4 regions of the Neobacillus sp. plas4 genome follow, and region 3 is predicted to be linked to each of the others. Evidence: riboswitches for the same ligand, from Rfam matches in the RefSeq annotation. Region 3 holds a riboswitch; each other region holds the start of a gene.
The links. Region 3 has a riboswitch for S-adenosylmethionine ahead of AC2TFD_RS26155 (methionine ABC transporter ATP-binding protein). Riboswitches for the same ligand answer to the same signal wherever they lie in the genome.
Positions count from the first base shown of each region.

Region 1: linked by a shared signal. The riboswitch ahead of AC2TFD_RS24985 (O-acetylhomoserine aminocarboxypropyltransferase/cysteine synthase family protein) and the one ahead of AC2TFD_RS26155 (methionine ABC transporter ATP-binding protein) in region 3 are both predicted to bind S-adenosylmethionine.
Region 2: linked by a shared signal. The riboswitch ahead of AC2TFD_RS24600 (methionine biosynthesis PLP-dependent protein) and the one ahead of AC2TFD_RS26155 (methionine ABC transporter ATP-binding protein) in region 3 are both predicted to bind S-adenosylmethionine.
Region 4: linked by a shared signal. The riboswitch ahead of metK (methionine adenosyltransferase) and the one ahead of AC2TFD_RS26155 (methionine ABC transporter ATP-binding protein) in region 3 are both predicted to bind S-adenosylmethionine.

Region 1 covers NZ_CM170152.1:4,928,729-4,932,924, forward strand. The annotation lists gene AC2TFD_RS24980 (methionine ABC transporter ATP-binding protein) at 1-565, opposite strand, end outside; SAM riboswitch class I at 732-838, opposite strand; gene AC2TFD_RS24985 (O-acetylhomoserine aminocarboxypropyltransferase/cysteine synthase family protein) at 962-2,278, opposite strand; SAM riboswitch class I at 2,349-2,451, opposite strand; gene AC2TFD_RS24990 (hypothetical protein) at 2,528-2,881, opposite strand; gene AC2TFD_RS24995 (thioredoxin family protein) at 2,998-3,306, opposite strand; gene AC2TFD_RS25000 (toprim domain-containing protein) at 3,310-3,666, opposite strand; gene AC2TFD_RS25005 (YusG family protein) at 3,798-4,037, opposite strand; gene gcvH (glycine cleavage system protein GcvH) at 4,153-4,196, opposite strand, start outside.
Region 2 covers NZ_CM170152.1:4,859,775-4,863,970, reverse strand. The annotation lists gene metC (cystathionine beta-lyase) at 1-1,040, opposite strand, end outside; gene AC2TFD_RS24600 (methionine biosynthesis PLP-dependent protein) at 1,040-2,152, opposite strand; SAM riboswitch class I at 2,237-2,351, opposite strand; gene AC2TFD_RS24595 (DUF421 domain-containing protein) at 2,430-3,134, opposite strand; gene AC2TFD_RS24590 (lactonase family protein) at 3,164-4,196, opposite strand, start outside.
Region 3 covers NZ_CM170152.1:5,180,664-5,184,859, forward strand. The annotation lists gene AC2TFD_RS26145 (hypothetical protein) at 1-124, shown strand, start outside; gene AC2TFD_RS26150 (DMT family transporter) at 168-1,043, opposite strand; SAM riboswitch class I at 1,281-1,382, shown strand; SAM riboswitch class I at 1,458-1,560, shown strand; gene AC2TFD_RS26155 (methionine ABC transporter ATP-binding protein) at 1,649-2,680, shown strand; gene AC2TFD_RS26160 (methionine ABC transporter permease) at 2,670-3,320, shown strand; gene AC2TFD_RS26165 (MetQ/NlpA family ABC transporter substrate-binding protein) at 3,338-4,168, shown strand.
Region 4 covers NZ_CM170152.1:4,789,000-4,793,195, forward strand. The annotation lists gene asnB (asparagine synthase (glutamine-hydrolyzing)) at 1-997, opposite strand, end outside; gene metK (methionine adenosyltransferase) at 1,197-2,396, opposite strand; SAM riboswitch class I at 2,597-2,737, opposite strand; gene pckA (phosphoenolpyruvate carboxykinase (ATP)) at 2,957-4,196, shown strand, end outside.

The DNA of each region.
Region 1 (4,196 bases), 250 kb from region 3:
TATTATTAATATCCACTAACAACTCCAAAATAGAATCGGTAGTTTGCGGGTCCAACGCCGATGTCGCTTCATCACAAAGTAGTACTTTGGGATTATTCGCAAGTGCCCTGGCAATGCCGACACGCTGTTTTTGACCCCCGCTTAGCTGAGATGGATAAGCATTTTCTCTTCCTTCAAGGCCCACTAATTGAATGAGTTCATTTACTCGTTTTTGTCTTTCAGGACCTTTTACCCCAGCAATTTCTAAAGGAAAAGCAATATTCTCGCTAACGGTCCTAGACCAAAGTAAATTAAAATGCTGAAAGATCATACTTATTTCTTGGCGTGCCTTTCGAAGCTCACGGCCGCTGATTTTTGATATAACACGTCCAGCTACGGTAACAGATCCCTGTGTCGGCAGCTCCAGTCCATTAAGCATTCGAATTAAGGTACTTTTACCTGCACCACTATATCCGATTACGCCAAATATTTCTCCTTCTTTTATTTCTAAGGTAACATCATCAACTGCTTTTAGCTGACCATGTTTCGAAGGGAAAATTTTAGCTACATCTTTTATAGAAATCATTCCATCACCTACTTTTTATCCAATAAAATATTTTGCAGTTCGTTAATCCCATTACCGCGTACTTCTTAGTTATAGAGTTTGACTGTATTCATAAAAACATTCTTATATTGAAAAATTAAAAAGCCTTTCTGCAGCGGGCAGAAAGGCATCGTAAATAAAAACCTTTCTCCCATCTCCCAAAGCCTACGCTTTGTGTGAATTGGCACCATTTCAATTAATATTGACGGTTGCCGGGCTTCATCGGGCACATCCCTCCACCTCTCTTGATAAGAGCTATAGCATTCTATATTCAATTAATACGTTTATGGATTAAAGTAACTATTTTTGTACAAAAGTAATCTTAGCATGGATAAAAAGTAGTGTCAACTAAATTTTCGACAAATTTCGAATTATATATTATGCTTTTGTTCTAAGTGAGGATACACCTGTTGCAGCTTCAATAGCAGACTCCAGATCCTCAATTAAATCCTCCACATTTTCGATACCGATAGATAGACGAATTAAATCCTCAGAAACCCCAGCCGCTTTAAGACCTTCTGCATCCAGCTGTTGATGAGTTGTGCTTGCCGGATGAATAATTAGACTTTTCGCATCTCCAACATTCGCTACATGGGCAAATAGTGTGATGGAATCAATTAATTTTGCTCCAGCTTCTCTTCCACCTTTAATACCGAATACAATCATTGATCCTGCGCCCTTTGGAAGATACTTGCTTGCCAATTCATGATCTGGATGAGATTGGTGTCCTGGATAAGATACCCATTCTACAGCAGGATGGTTGACTAAATACTCAACAACTTCCTTCGTATTTGCAATATGTTCCTTCATTCTTACATGAAGGGTTTCAAGTCCCAAGGTGAATTGAAATGCATTTTGCGGGCTTAATGCAGGACCTAGGTCACGTAATAGCTGTACTCGTGCTTTAATGATGTAAGCGACAGCACCAAGTGCTTCTGCATATACAAGGTCATGATAGCTTGAGTCAGGAGTAGTAAAACCAGGGAACCTAGATGAATTCCAGTCAAACTTTCCTCCGTCGACAATAATCCCGCCTGTTGTTGTTCCATTACCTAAAAGCCATTTCGTTGCCGAATGAACAACAATATCTGCACCATATTCGATCGGTCTGCACAGGTAAGGCGTAGCGAATGTGTTATCGATAATCAAAGGAACCCCTGCCTCATGGGCAATATCTGCTACTTTTTCGATATCAAGAATTCTTAAAGACGGATTACCGATCGTCTCTGCAAACACAGCTTTTGTTTTATCTGTGATAGCCGCACGGAAATTTTCTGGATCTGCTGGATCTACAAATTTTACGTTAATTCCATACTTCGGAAGAGTAACTGCGAATAAGTTGTAAGTTCCACCATATAAATTAGAAGCTGATACGATTTCATCTCCTGCTTCAGCAATATTTAAGATGGCCAGCGTAATGGCCGCCATTCCACTTGCTACTGCAAGAGCTCCTACTCCACCTTCCAATAACGCAACCCTTTCCTCGAAAACAGTTGTTGTTGGGTTATGGATTCGAGTATATATGTATCCAGGCTCTTTCAACGCAAATAGATTCGCAGCATGCTCGGTATTTTTAAATTGATACGCATTATTTTGATAGATTGGAACTGCGCGTGCTCCTGTTGTTGGATCTGGTGACAATCCGCCATGTACACTCAAGGTTTCGAAACGATAGTTTTTTTGATTTTCTGACATAGCCTAAACACTCCTCAATATTTATATAGTAACAAACAAAGAATCCCCTCTTTAAGAAGAGGGGATTCTCTTCTTATCTACCAGAGCGACGTACTCTGCTGGAATTGGCACCGTGTTGTTTAACCGGTTGCCGGGCATCATAGGGCCAGTCCCTCCGCCTCTCTGGATAAGAATCTATTAAATTGCAAAAAATTATTTGAATATTATAAACAAATATTACCCCAAATCAATACATACCGTCAATAGTTTTTAAGAAATAGACAATTGAACCTTTGGTTTGGTTAAGTAAAAAATAGATTCGATGAGGAGAACTATACGAAATGGAGCATTAACAACGAGCTGTCCATTTCTAATGAGATTTCTTAATGTTTCCTTCCCCTGAAGCAGATAAAAAATGGACTCCTTCTGACCACTAATGGTAGGTGTTATGAGCTTCTCACCATTGTCAACAAAGACAGAAACCTCTCCACGATGAAAAATCAAAAATATCTCATGATCTTCGCAAACTAGCTTTATTTTTAGACCATCCAAGTGTTCAATAAGTTTAAGAACATGGCCACGTTCCTTTATAGCCGAAAGGAATAACTCTATCATTTCGTTCATTTGTCATCACTCCGATTTACTTTCCATTCATTATTAAATTCAAGTAAACCAGCTAAAAATCCTTTGGTATTCTATCGACAAATAATCACAAAAAAACAGATGCGCTAACATCTGTTTTAGTAAAAGTATTGTTTTATTTTTTCATATATAAAAGGTACAGAGTGAAAGGCATAAATTATCTCAACCAATTCTCCATCCTTAATAAATAGCAAGCAGGGAACACTTTCAATTTCAAACTTTTCTGCTAGCTCGGGGTAATAATTCAAATTCATTTTTCCTATATTCACATCAACCATTTTTTCAATAACTTGGAGCATTCTCGATGCTACCTGACAAGTACCACACAAAGGCGTATAGAAATAAATAAGTCCGGATGAATGATGATTTATAAATGATGATACCTCATCAAGGTTCCAATCGTTCATTTTTTATCCCATCTCTAAAAATTCAGAATGAACATCGATATTTGCTCCTAGGAGGACCGTGGCCAGATGATACACGGGTGCCGTTGCAACTTCACGGTACATCCTGTCAATATAAAGATGTTCCGCTTTTGGAAACTCCCTTTTCAGTTGTTTACGCAGTTTTTCACCTGCATCATCGGCATCTACGAGAATATAGACATCTTTATCTTCAAGAGAATCAATTAATTCATCCAATTTCGTCATACTGATGGTCCCATTTGTGCAAACGATCTCCATCGGTTCCTTCAGGATACTTTTTACTTTTTTCTTATCTGATTTTCCTTCGACAATCAGAACTTTATCACCATACGAGTCATTCATCATCCATCACCTATATGAAAGAAAGTTATTTGTTTATTGTTAACATATTCGAAAACGTAAATAACGTGTGAACAAGTTAACTATACCACGATTATCTTTTTGATAATAGGTGTTTGCTTAAAGATAAGGCTTTAACACCATCCACCATCATCACAATCTGTATATTTCGCGTCAGGCTGCTCCGTAACTGTCACATTTTGAAAGATCTTTCGCTGTTCTACCTCAAATCGTTGATCGAGCTGAAACGTCATATCCCCTGGAAGTTGTATCTTTCCAATGGAAGTATTGTCAAGGAATAATTCCATTTCTCCATTTTTCATTTTTCCAATGATTCGATCTGTAACGTCAATCTTCTGCTGTTTCAATGTCATACCAAGAGCCCCTTTTTTAAAGTTTATTCTAGTGTCCCCCAGATTTAGAATATAGAAGGTGCAAATTTTTCCCATAAAAAAACACCTTGAGATCAAGGTGTTTCATAGAGGCTCTTTAGTCTTCTTTAATTAATTCTTCATATTGCTCTGCACTCATAA
Region 2 (4,196 bases), 320 kb from region 3:
GACATTGCAGCATGTGACATTTTCGCAGGGTAGGAAAGAATGGATTCAACTGCTCCAAGGCTTACTGCAAATACAGGTATTTTTACGTTGGAAAGAAAGACTTGAAGTGCTTGTTCATCCATAAATTCAAAGGATAAAACCGCCCCTGGACCGCCCGCTTGACTCTTTTGCAGGGTGTACTGAGGATGATTTTCCAGACCAGGATAATAAACTTTTTCAATTAAAGGGTGAGTCTCTAAAAATTCTGCTAGTTTGATAGCTGATTTTTGTGATTGCTCAAGTCTGACATGGAGCGTTTTGATTCCTCTAAGAACCAGCCATGCATCCTGAACTCCTAGTATAGCACCAAAGGAATTTTGTAAAGAATACAGTTTCTTACCCAATTCCTCATCTTTTACTACCGCAAGACCTGCAACCACATCACTATGACCGGATAAAAACTTCGTTGCACTGTGAAGAACTACATCTGCCCCAAGCTCTAAAGGTCTTTGGTACTCAGGGGTTAAGAACGTGTTATCTACATAGGTAATTGCATTTATCTCTTTTGCTATAGCTGTAATGGCTGCAATATCTGTAACCTTTAATAAGGGATTTGATGGTGTTTCAACATAAAATGCTTTGGTGTTAGGCTTGATTGCATTTTTTACTTGATTAAGATCTGTCATATCGACAAATGTATGTTCAATCCCGAATCGAGTTAGTACCTGGGTGACCATTCGATAGGTACCGCCATACACATCATCGGTAATGACAATATGATCTCCAGCAGACAGAAGGAGGAAGGCTGTCGAAATAGCCGCCATTCCTGATGAGAAAGCAAAGCCTCTTGTTCCGCCCTCTAATTCCGCGATTACAACCTCTAGCGCTTCTCGTGTTGGATTTCCACTTCTAGCGTAGTCGTATTTTCCGTAATTATCTAAATCAAATTGATGGAATGTAGACGCATGTTGGATTGGCACACTGACTGCCCCAGTGGCTGGGTCAACTTTATGCTGATTATGAAGGAGCTTTGTTTCAAAACTATAATTTTCAGAACTCATTATCCAATCACTCCTTCTTTTAATTTTGCTAATGCCTGTTCAAGATCTTGAATGATGTCTGTTGGATCTTCAAGACCCACTGAAAATCTTAATAGTCGATTACAGACACCTGATTGAATTCGAACTTCTAATGGAATATCCGCATGAGTTTGTGTTGCTGGATACGTAATAAAGCTTTCTGTGCCGCCAAGGCTTTCTGCAAATGTAATGAGAGAAAGACTTTGAAGGAATGGATTCACCCAAGCTTCATCTTGTAAGCGGAAGGAAACCATTCCTCCTTTCCCTGGATACAGCACATCTGTAATACCATCATGGGTTGAGAGGTATTCAACAATGGCCTTCGCATTGCTTTCATGTCGTTGCATTCTTAGTGATAAAGTTTTCATTCCGCGCATTACCAGCCAGGAATCAAAAGGACTAAGGACTCCGCCCGCTCCATTATGATGAAAAGCCAATGCCTCACAAATTTCTTTTCCTTTCGCAACAATCAGACCTGCAAGGACATCATTATGGCCGCCTAAGTATTTAGTCGCACTATGAATGACAATATCAGCACCAAGCAAGATTGGCTGTTGAAGAAGCGGTGTATAGAATGTGTTATCAACAATCAGAATAATTCCGTGCTTTTTTGCTATTTTTGAAACAGCAGCAATGTCAGACTGCTGCATGAGTGGGTTCGTGGGTGTTTCAAGAAAGATCGCTTTTGTTTGCGGGGTAATCTTTCTCTCAATTTCTTCTGGACTACATGTATTAACATATTGCGTCTGGAGTCCCCATTTTTTAAAGCCTTGTTCTAATAAACGATAAGTACCTCCGTATAAATCTTCACTCACAATCCATTCGTCCCCAGACTCGAAAAGTGAGAGAATAGTAAATATCGCTGCCATTCCCGAACTGCATGCAAAGCCTTGGTCTGCACCTTCAAGGTTGGCAATCGCCTTTTCAAGCAGCTGACGAGTAGGATTACCCGTACGTGAGTAATCAAATCCGCTTGATTGCCCAATCCCTTCATGGCGGTAGGCTGTTGAGAAATAAACGGGAGGATTAACCGTTCCTGTTGCAGTTTCACTGCGATTTCCTAATTGCGCAAGCTTTGTATCAATTTTATACATAGTCAACCACTCCTATAAATGAATAATAAAAAAAGCCTTCTTATAAGAAGAAGACTTTTGGATGCATATTTGCATAGGTCATTCTTCTTATCTCACAAGTTACAAATAACTTGATGGACTTAGCACCTTTTCAATGAAAAAAACATTGAAGGTTGCTGAGACTTCATAGGGCCATTCCCTCAGCCTCTCTTGATAAGAAAGTATAGTATAATATTTTGACTTTTTATAAAATTTACTACACTAAAGCAGAAGTGTCAATTAATATTTTCAGTAATAGCTATTTGTATAAAAAAACCTTTAAGATATTATTTCGGTCGATGGTTGCCAGCAAGACATTGGTAAGGTTAGTTTGGTGCTGATTTTTCAGAGTGGAAATAAGCCAATCCTCTTTCCTGTTGATTTGTGCCAATTCCTGAAAATTAATCCTGCCTTCTTTAACAATCGTTTTAGGTAAATCAAAGGGTTCGGTATCCAAGTTATAGGTTGATGGAGTAATGGCCTCATATTTTGGATCCAAAAACACAGAAACTTTTCCATCAGCTTCCCACAATGCTAATGCAACTTTTTTAACATCCTCTACTTTTTTTTCCCTTAATTCTTCTAATAATATATCAATTGAAATTCTCGCTTTATTCAACCCATTGGAAATAATCTCTCCATCTTTAATAAGTGTAATGGGTGGAGGAGTAATTAAGTTTCTAATTCGCGGCCATTTTAACATAGAATACACACTGCCAATGTACAGAACTACCAATACCACTGTTGTCGTAATAGAACCTTTTAGTCCATGATGTGGATCAGACAATGGGTGGGCAATAATGTTTCCGATTAAAAGTGCCATAGCGAAATCAATTAATCTTAATTTTGCAATCGAACGCTGTCCCATCGCTTTTGCAACAATAATTAAAAAGAAATAGGCAACAATTGCACGTAAAATCCACTGTATTGTCGTTAAGGATTCCTGACTATGAATGAAATCCACCGAAGACACATCCTTTATTTAAGTTAAGTTTAATTTCCTAAAAACTTAACACAAACCGGGTATGGCACTGTAATATCTGATTGAAGCAGAGTTAATTTTCCAGTATTTTCATCTCTTGCAAACAGCACTAAATTACTGGATTCTTGATTTGAAGCAACAATATATTTACCGCTCGGGTCAATTTCGAAATCCCTTGGCCAATCTCCTTCAGTGGAAGTGTGTTCTAAGAAACTTAGTTCGCCTGTTTCTTCAACATGAAAGACAGCAATACTATTGTGACCACGATTTCCTGCATAAACGAAGCGTCCGTCCGCCGAAATATGAATAGCACTTCCTTGATTATTTTCATTAAAGTCTTCGGGAAGAGTAGAAATATATTGTACTTCTGTAAAATGACCATTTTCCGGATGATAGCGTAAAACAATTACCTCTGAACTAAATTCAGTCATTAGATACGCAAGTATTCCATTTGGATGAAAAGTTAGGTGACGAGGTCCACTACCAGCCTTCAATGGAAGAAGATGTGCTTTTGTAAGCTTTCCATCTGTTGCCACTTCATATGTGGTAAGAGAATCAGTCCCTAAATCCACTGCAGCTAGATACTTTTCATCAGGGGTTAACCCGGCATAATGCACATGTGGCTTTTCCTGTCTTGGGTCGGGTCCAGACCCTTCATGCTGCATTATAGAAGCAGCTGGCTGTATCGAACCATCTTCAGGATTAAGCAAAAATGATTCAACTGTTCCTTTATGATAATTTGCACTGAATACAAACTGCTGATTACTATCAATACTTACATGACAAGGAGAAGAACCCTCTGATAATTGACGATTAATAGGCATAAGATCTCCGTCTTCACTTATCGAATAAGCAGCAAGACCGCCAGCTGGACCATCTTTAACTACAGAATATAAATGTTTTTTATCATGGGACAAGGATAGATATGTCGGATTTTCAAGGGCTGCTACAGCCTGAATATCTGTAATTCTTCCTTCAGCACTATTTAATGTGAAACGATAGATTCCCTTACTGTCTCCTTTTGTATATGTACCGATATACCCT
Region 3 (4,196 bases):
ACCGCTTACAGGGTTTCTTGCACCGCTAAGTCCGTTAGTGGTTCTCATTGGTGTCTTAGCTATCCTTTTATTCTCTTTGGTTCTTATCATTCATGGGGTGCTGCGTTTAGCAAAAAGAAGATAGTTTTAGAAAGAGAGCGATTTTCCGCTCTCTTTTTCATTAATAGTTAAGTAATTTCTTTTTCTTTTTTTAAAAAAGGAAGTTTTGTTTCTGATACGATGATGGCAACAAGTATGAGGATCGCACCAAGCACCATTTTTGTCGTCATCGCTTCATCTAAAATCGCAACCGAAAATACCATACCCCAGAAGGATTCAGTCGAAAGAATAATTGCAGCCTTCGTTTCTGTGATCATTTTCTGTGCAACAGTTTGTAATAAATACGCAATCGTTGTGGAAAAGACACCGAGATATACAATTGAGAATACACCTTCTTTTTGAAAAGCAAAAGAGGTTTCTCCTTTGAAAAGAACAACAATGATTCCGATAGCTGCAGCGGTAATCATTTGGATAAGTGTCAATAGGACAGGATCCGAATCTTTTACATATTTGGCCGTATAGAATATATGAAAGGCAAATCCAAAAGCGCAGCCTAGTGTCAGTAAATCCCCGATATTAACCCCAGCGGAAAGCTTCAGTGATAATAACCCAACACCCAGCATTGCTAAAACGGCGCCCATTAGTTCATACATATCGATTTTTCGCTTATACATAACAAATGCGATAAACGGAACAATCACGACATTCACAGCCGTTAAGAAGGCATTTTTGGAAGGAGTCGTATATTGAAGTCCCACGGTTTGAAGTGCGAAGGCTACATATAAAAAGACTCCAATAATAGCACCTTGGATCAAGGTGGCTTTATTAATATTTTTCAATCTTTTATGAAAGATCACGCTTAAAATGATGGCACCAATCATAAATCTTATCGCCAAAATTTGATAAGGGGTAAAATGGTCCAAAGCTATCGCACTGGCAACAAATCCACTTCCCCATATGATCGCAGTAACCGTAAGGGCCAATTCTCCCATATATTTTTGCATGTAATCACGTCCCAGTTACACCTGTAGTCAATAGGATTATTATAGTTATAGTTTTACGAATGGTAAATACTTTCATTGTTTGTTTTATAAAAACTAACTATCAACATATACTTTTTTAAAATTTTAAAATATCAATTTACCTAAAAATAAAAATTATTTTAATAAAACAGTTGACATATATATCTATTAGGAGTAAATTAATACACATATTAAAAAACGAATATATTATGAAACACCTTCTTATCAAGAGAGGTTGAGGGACTGGCCCTATGACACCTCGGCAGCAGATCCAATTGGATACTGTGCCAAATCCAGCAAGTATGACTTGATAGATAAGAAGAGGCCTGATGAATTTATCAATTCGCCCTCTTCTATTTCTAGAAGAGGGTTTTATTTTTAACTGAATAATAATTTTTCTTATCAAGAGAGGTTGAGGGACTGGCCCTATGACACCTCGGCAGCGGAACCTATATGGTGACTGTGCCAAATCCAGCAAGTGTGACTTGATAGATAAGAAGAGCTGCTAGCTTTGCTTTGCATTGGCATGCCCTCTTCTTATTTCCAAGAAGAGGGTTTTTTATATTCTAACAAAGGAGAGGTAAACCATGATCGAATTTCAAAATCTTCAAAAGGTTTATGAAAGTGGCGGCCAGCAGGTTGCTGCGTTGAATGGAATTGATTTGAAAATAAATAAGGGCGAGATTTTCGGAGTGATCGGATTCAGCGGTGCAGGTAAAAGCTCTCTGATCCGCTGTGTAAACCTATTAGAGCGTCCCACATCCGGTAAGGTTATTGTTGATGGTCATGACCTCACCTCTCTATCCGTGAAAGAAGTTCGTGTGATTAAGAAAAATATCGGGATGATCTTTCAGCATTTTAATCTATTAAACTCAAAAACAGTTTTTGCAAACGTGGCAATGCCACTCACGCTAGCCAAACTTCCTAAGGAGGCGATTAAAAAACGCGTTCAGGAATTACTAGAATTTGTTGGATTAGCTGACAAAGCCGACAATTATCCAGACCAGCTTTCAGGAGGACAAAAGCAGCGTGTCGGAATCGCCAGAGCATTGGCAACTCAGCCATCGATCCTGCTCTGTGATGAGGCAACCTCTGCTCTTGATCCGCAAACAACCAGCTCAATCTTGCAGTTGCTGAAGAAGGTCAATAAAGAGTACAACATTACGATTTTAATTATTACGCACGAGATGGCAGTGATTAGAGAAATCTGTGACCGAGTTGCTGTAATCGAAGCTGGGAAAATCATTGAAGAAGGCTCAGTGTTTGATGTCTTTTCTGCACCGAAAACACCGACAGCAAAGAATTTTGTCAGCACGGTCATGAATGACCAGCTGCCTGATTCCATAAAGGAAATTATCCAAAAGCACGATGGAATGCAGAGAGTTTTCCGAATTAATTTTGTCGGCAGTACGGCAGGTCAGCCATTATTATCAGAACTGGCTAAACAGTTTGATATTCATATCAATGTCTTGTTCGGCAATATTACCGAACTTCAAGGAACTCCATTCGGAAACCTAATTGTTGAGTTTATCGGTTCTGACAAAGAAGTCATCCGTGCGTTAACGTATATCAACCAGAAGAATATCAGCATAAAGGAAGTGGCAGCACATGCTAGTTAATTCAGAGCAAATCATTTCAGCCTTAATTGAAACCGTTCAAATGGTAGCCTTCTCGCTCTTGTTCTCTACTATTCTTGGTTTGCCGCTGGGGATTTTACTAGTGGTAACACGGAAAGGCCATCTGCTTCAAAATTTGCCGTTCTTTACCGTCTTGAATGGAATCATAAATATTTTCCGTTCTGTACCGTTCATTATTTTACTAGTAGCGATGATTCCAGTCACAAGGCTGATTGTCGGTACATCGATTGGAACAGCGGCAGCAGTAGTCCCGCTTGTATTCTATTGCGGTCCCTATATTGCAAGATTGGTAGAAAATTCATTGTTAGAAGTGGATCCAGGCGTCATTGAAGCAGCAGAGGCAATGGGGGCAACGCCAGGGCAAATCATTTTCAAATTTCTCATTCCTGAAGCACTTAGTTCACTTGTTTTAGCCCTTACGATTGCCACCATCGGTTTAGTAGGAGCCTCGGCGATGGCGGGTGCTGTCGGAGGCGGCGGGATTGGAGATTTAGCCATTACTTATGGCTACCAGCGTTTTGACACCGTCACAATGATTATTACCGTATTAATTCTGATTGTAATGGTTCAAGGCCTGCAGTCATTAGGAAATATAGCAGCAAAAAAAATCAGACGAAGATAACTTAGGAGGAAATCAACATGAAAAAACTTATACTATCAATTATTGTACTTGCATTGGTTATCATTGGCGCAGGCTGCGCTGAAAAATCAACAGAAGGAAAAGAATCAAAAACCGTTAAACTTGGAGTTAGCGGAACCGATACACGTATTTGGGATTTTGTAGCGAAAAAGGCTGAAAAAGAAGGAATCAATATCGAAATCGTTCCATTCTCCGATTACGTTGCTCCGAATACAGCTCTAGCCGAAGGCGAACTGGATCTAAATTCATTCCAAACCGTTGCTTATTTTGATGTTTTTATTAAAGAACACAAACTGGACCTAGTGCCTATCGCGACAACTGTTCTTGCACCAATGGGAATTTACTCTGAAAAATACAAAGATGTGAAAGACATTCCGGATGGAGCAAAGATTGCCCTTCCAAACGATGCGTCCAATCAAGGCCGTGCATTACTACTTCTTCAAGAAGCTGGGCTCATCAAATTACCTAAAGATTTTGATGCAAATGGTGATCTTAATCAAATTAAAGATAACCCGAAAAAAATTGAATTTATCCCAATGGTACCAGCACAAACACCAAGAGCATTGCCAGACGTTGCCGCTTCTTTAATCAATAATGGAATTGCGAACGATGCAGGTCTTAGCCCATTAGAAGATGCGGTTTTCCATGAAAGTGAAACAGCAACACCTTACCTTAATATCATTGCGGTCCAAGGGAAAGACAAAGACAACAAAACATATAAGAGAATAGCAGAACTTTACCAATCTGAAGATACAGCAGAATTTATTAACCAAGAGTACAAAGGCAATATGATCCCAACATTCGTACCATTAAACAACATAGGATGGTAATTTTCATGGAGGTTTTTGCTCACAGCAA
Region 4 (4,196 bases), 390 kb from region 3:
TATGCCAAATAATTTTCGGGAGTTCATTCATATATTCTTGTGGTGTTATCACATAGCTGATGTTTTCTACCCCAAGCTTATCTGCCGTTTCTTTCGCTACATCGATTTCACTGAATCCCTGATGCTCGAAACCAACAGAAAACGTCTTAATCGCTGGGTGAAATTGTTTGGCAATCGATGCAATGATCGAAGAATCAATTCCGCCAGAAAGAAACGACCCTACTGGCACATCACTTCTCATGTGCATTTTTACAGAATCAATTAACACATCTTGTATTTCTTTGATAAAATCTGATTCTGATTTTTGTACAGGGTTAAAATGTGCTTTCCAATACCTTTTAATTTCCATTGGAGAGCCAATCTTTTTCGTATAATAATGTCCTGGTTCTAACTTGTGAATGCCCTTAGACATCGTGCTAGGTTCCGGGACAAATTGATACGTTAGATAGTGCTGCAGGGAGTCATAGTCCAAGACATCATTTTCGAGAGCTAAAAGAATACTCTTTTTCTCTGAAGCAAAGAAAGTCCTCTCTCCATCAACGAAATAAAAGTACGGTTTAATTCCGAATGGGTCCCTGGCACCAAATAAAGTTTGTTCTTGTTTATCCCAAATCGTAAAGGCAAACATTCCCCGTAGTTTTTCTACGGCTTTTTCTTTCAAATGGCTGTAAAGCGCAATAATAACCTCTGTATCAGAGTGTGTCGCGAACTCTAAGCCTTCTTTGAGTAATTCTTCACGAAGTTCTACATAGTTATAAATCTCACCATTAAAAATGATCCAATAACGCTCATTTTCATATGTTAATGGCTGATGACCGCATTCAATATCAATAATACTTAAGCGGCGAAAACCAAATTGAACATGATCATCATAGAAGAAACCATCATCATCGGGTCCACGATGGGTTATTATATCGTTCATATTTTTGAATAGTTGTTTTTGATCATCACGATAGTTTTGTTCCTTGTCGTGTACACAACCAATAAAACCACACATTATGTACCTCACCTACTCCAATCTAAATAGCTAACTAAAAATATACCTTCTTATCCTACCACTATTTTTTCAAAAATGGCAGTGTGAAAGGTAGGAAAATTCCGGCATTCTATCAGTTTTCACTAAATTTCTTTGACTTAAACTTTGACGTTAAACGTACAAAAGGAGTTACATATAACATGCAACTCCCATACTTTTTCTAACTATTAGCTTGTTGACGTAAAGTGTCAGCTTTATCCGTACGCTCCCAGGGAAGATCCACATCTGTACGGCCAAAATGGCCATAAGCAGCTGTTTGTTTGTAGATGGGGCGACGAAGGTCTAACATTTTAATGATTCCTGCTGGGCGAAGGTCAAAGTTTTTATCAACAAGATTCACTAACACGTCTTCGCTCACAGTTCCAGTACCAAAAGTATCGATAGAAATGGAAACTGGTCTTGCAACCCCAATTGCATAAGCAAGTTGAACTTCAACCTTATCCGCAAGTCCTGCTGCTACAATATTCTTAGCAACATAACGCGCCGCGTATGCTGCAGAACGGTCAACTTTAGTTGGATCTTTACCAGAGAATGCACCGCCGCCATGACGCGCATAACCGCCGTAAGTATCTACAATAATTTTCCGTCCTGTTAAGCCGGCATCTCCTTGAGGACCGCCAATAACGAATCGCCCAGTTGGGTTAATGAAATACTTCGTATTGTCATCAATTAATTCTTTTGGAACCACTGGATTAATAACATATTCCTTCAAGTTTCGCTGGATTTGCTCTAAGGTGACTTCAGGATTATGCTGAGTTGAAATGACAATCGTATCAATTCGAACAGGTTTATCGTTTTCATCATATTCAACCGTTACTTGTGTTTTACCGTCCGGACGAAGGTAATCAAGTACAGAATCCTTACGTACCTCTGTTAGTTTGCGTGCAAGCTTGTGTGCCAGAGAAATAGGAAGAGGCATAAGCTCCTTTGTTTCATTACAAGCAAATCCGAACATTAATCCCTGGTCCCCTGCACCAATAGCCTCAATTTGTTCATCAGACATTAGACCTTCACGTGCTTCAAGTGCCTGGTCAACTCCCATGGCGATATCAGGACTTTGCTCACCAATGGAGGTTAGAACGGCACATGTTTCGGAGTCAAAGCCATATTTAGCACGATCATACCCAATACCTTTAACCGTTTCACGAACAATTTTTGGAATATCAACGTAAGTAGAGGTAGTGATTTCACCTGCAACTAAGACTAATCCAGTTGTTACAGAAGTTTCACAAGCAACTCGGGCATTTGCGTCCTTTGCTAGAATTGCATCCAATATCGAATCAGAAATTTGATCACAGATTTTATCCGGGTGACCCTCTGTAACTGATTCAGAAGTGAACAAACGAGCGTTTCTTGACATCTGATTTCCTCCTTATTATGAGATAAATCAAGATTCTATGAAGGTGACAGGAATACTTCTAGAACCTATGACATTGATACGGTACTCATTCCCTTAGTATGAAATAAACAAAGGATTTTTATTAATAGCACTTTTAATAAAAGGTCTTATACAAAACAAAAAACCTTACCACATGAGGAAAGGTTGTCTCGGGCCTTTCACTCTTATCGTTCAAGGCGGCAGCCTTGCGTCAGATTAGCACCTTCGCACTCCGAGAATAGAATCGCCTATAACGATCATTTCTCATGAAGCAGGTTGCTGGGTTTCATAGGGCCTGTCCCTCCACCAGCTCAGGATAAGAGAGTATCCGTTCAAATTACCATCTTACTTGAACTTAACGAATAAAGTCAATGAAATATTTAGTAAAATTAGGATATAGGTACAAACTTTTACCACTCTTAAAAATCCTGTGTTTATTAGCACCTAATTTCGTCAATTAGTATAGATTATTCACTTCATTGTGTTATACTATTTACGAATATATTGAATATTAAAAACACGAAAAGGAAGGGTTCCCTGAGATGAATTCTGTTCATATCCCAAATGATTTAAGCCAATTGTTGGAAGGAAGTAATGTACACATTCAATTGTCTGTACCACAATTAGTTGAAAAAATCTTATCCAGGAATGAAGGCGTTTTAACCTCTACTGGTGCTATAAGTGTGTCTACTGGTAAATATACAGGCAGATCTCCACAGGACAAATTTATTGTCCAAGAAGAATCAATTAAAGATAAAATTGATTGGGGTCATTCAAATCAGCCGATTTCAGCGGATGTTTTCAACAGTCTCCTTCAGAAAGTTTTGGATTATCTTAAACAAAAAAATGAGTTATTTGTTTTTAAAGGATTTGCCGGTGCGGATAAAAAGACTCAGCTGCCCATTCAAATTATTAATGAATATGCCTGGCATAATTTATTTGCTCATCAATTGTTCATCCGTCCTAGTGATGAAGAATTGATGACGCACACACCAGGTTTCACAATCATTTCAGCTCCTAATTTCAAAGCTGATCCTATGATTGACGGAACCAAATCAGAAACGTTCATTATTATCTCTTTCGAACAACGTACAATAATAATTGGCGGAACAGAATATGCAGGCGAAATAAAAAAGGCGATCTTTTCGATTATGAACTACCTGTTACCTGAAAATAATATTTTCTCGATGCATTGTTCTGCAAATGTTGGTGTAGAAGGTGATGTCGCACTATTTTTCGGTCTTTCTGGTACCGGTAAAACCACTTTATCTGCAGACCCAAAACGCCGTTTAATCGGCGATGATGAGCATGGGTGGTCATCCACTGGTGTCTTTAATATTGAAGGTGGCTGTTATGCCAAAACCATTAATCTTTCCAGGGAAAAAGAACCACAAATTTTCGACGCCATCCATTTTGGCTCTGTACTTGAAAATGTTGTACTTAATCCTGTAACTAGGATAGCAGATTACGATGATTCGTCTTTGACCGAAAATACACGGGCTGCTTATCCAATTTATGCCATTGATAATGTGATTCTGCCAAGTATTGCAGGTCACCCAAATACAATTGTTTTTTTAACAGCTGATGCATTCGGTGTATTGCCGCCAATTTCTAAATTAACAAGAGAGCAAGCGTTGTATCATTTCTTGAGCGGTTATACATCCAAGCTTGCAGGAACAGAGCGTGGCGTAACCTCTCCAGAGGCAACCTTCTCAACCTGCTTTGGCGCACCATTCCTTCCATTACCTGCAACAAGATACGCTGAAATGCTTGGTGAAAAGA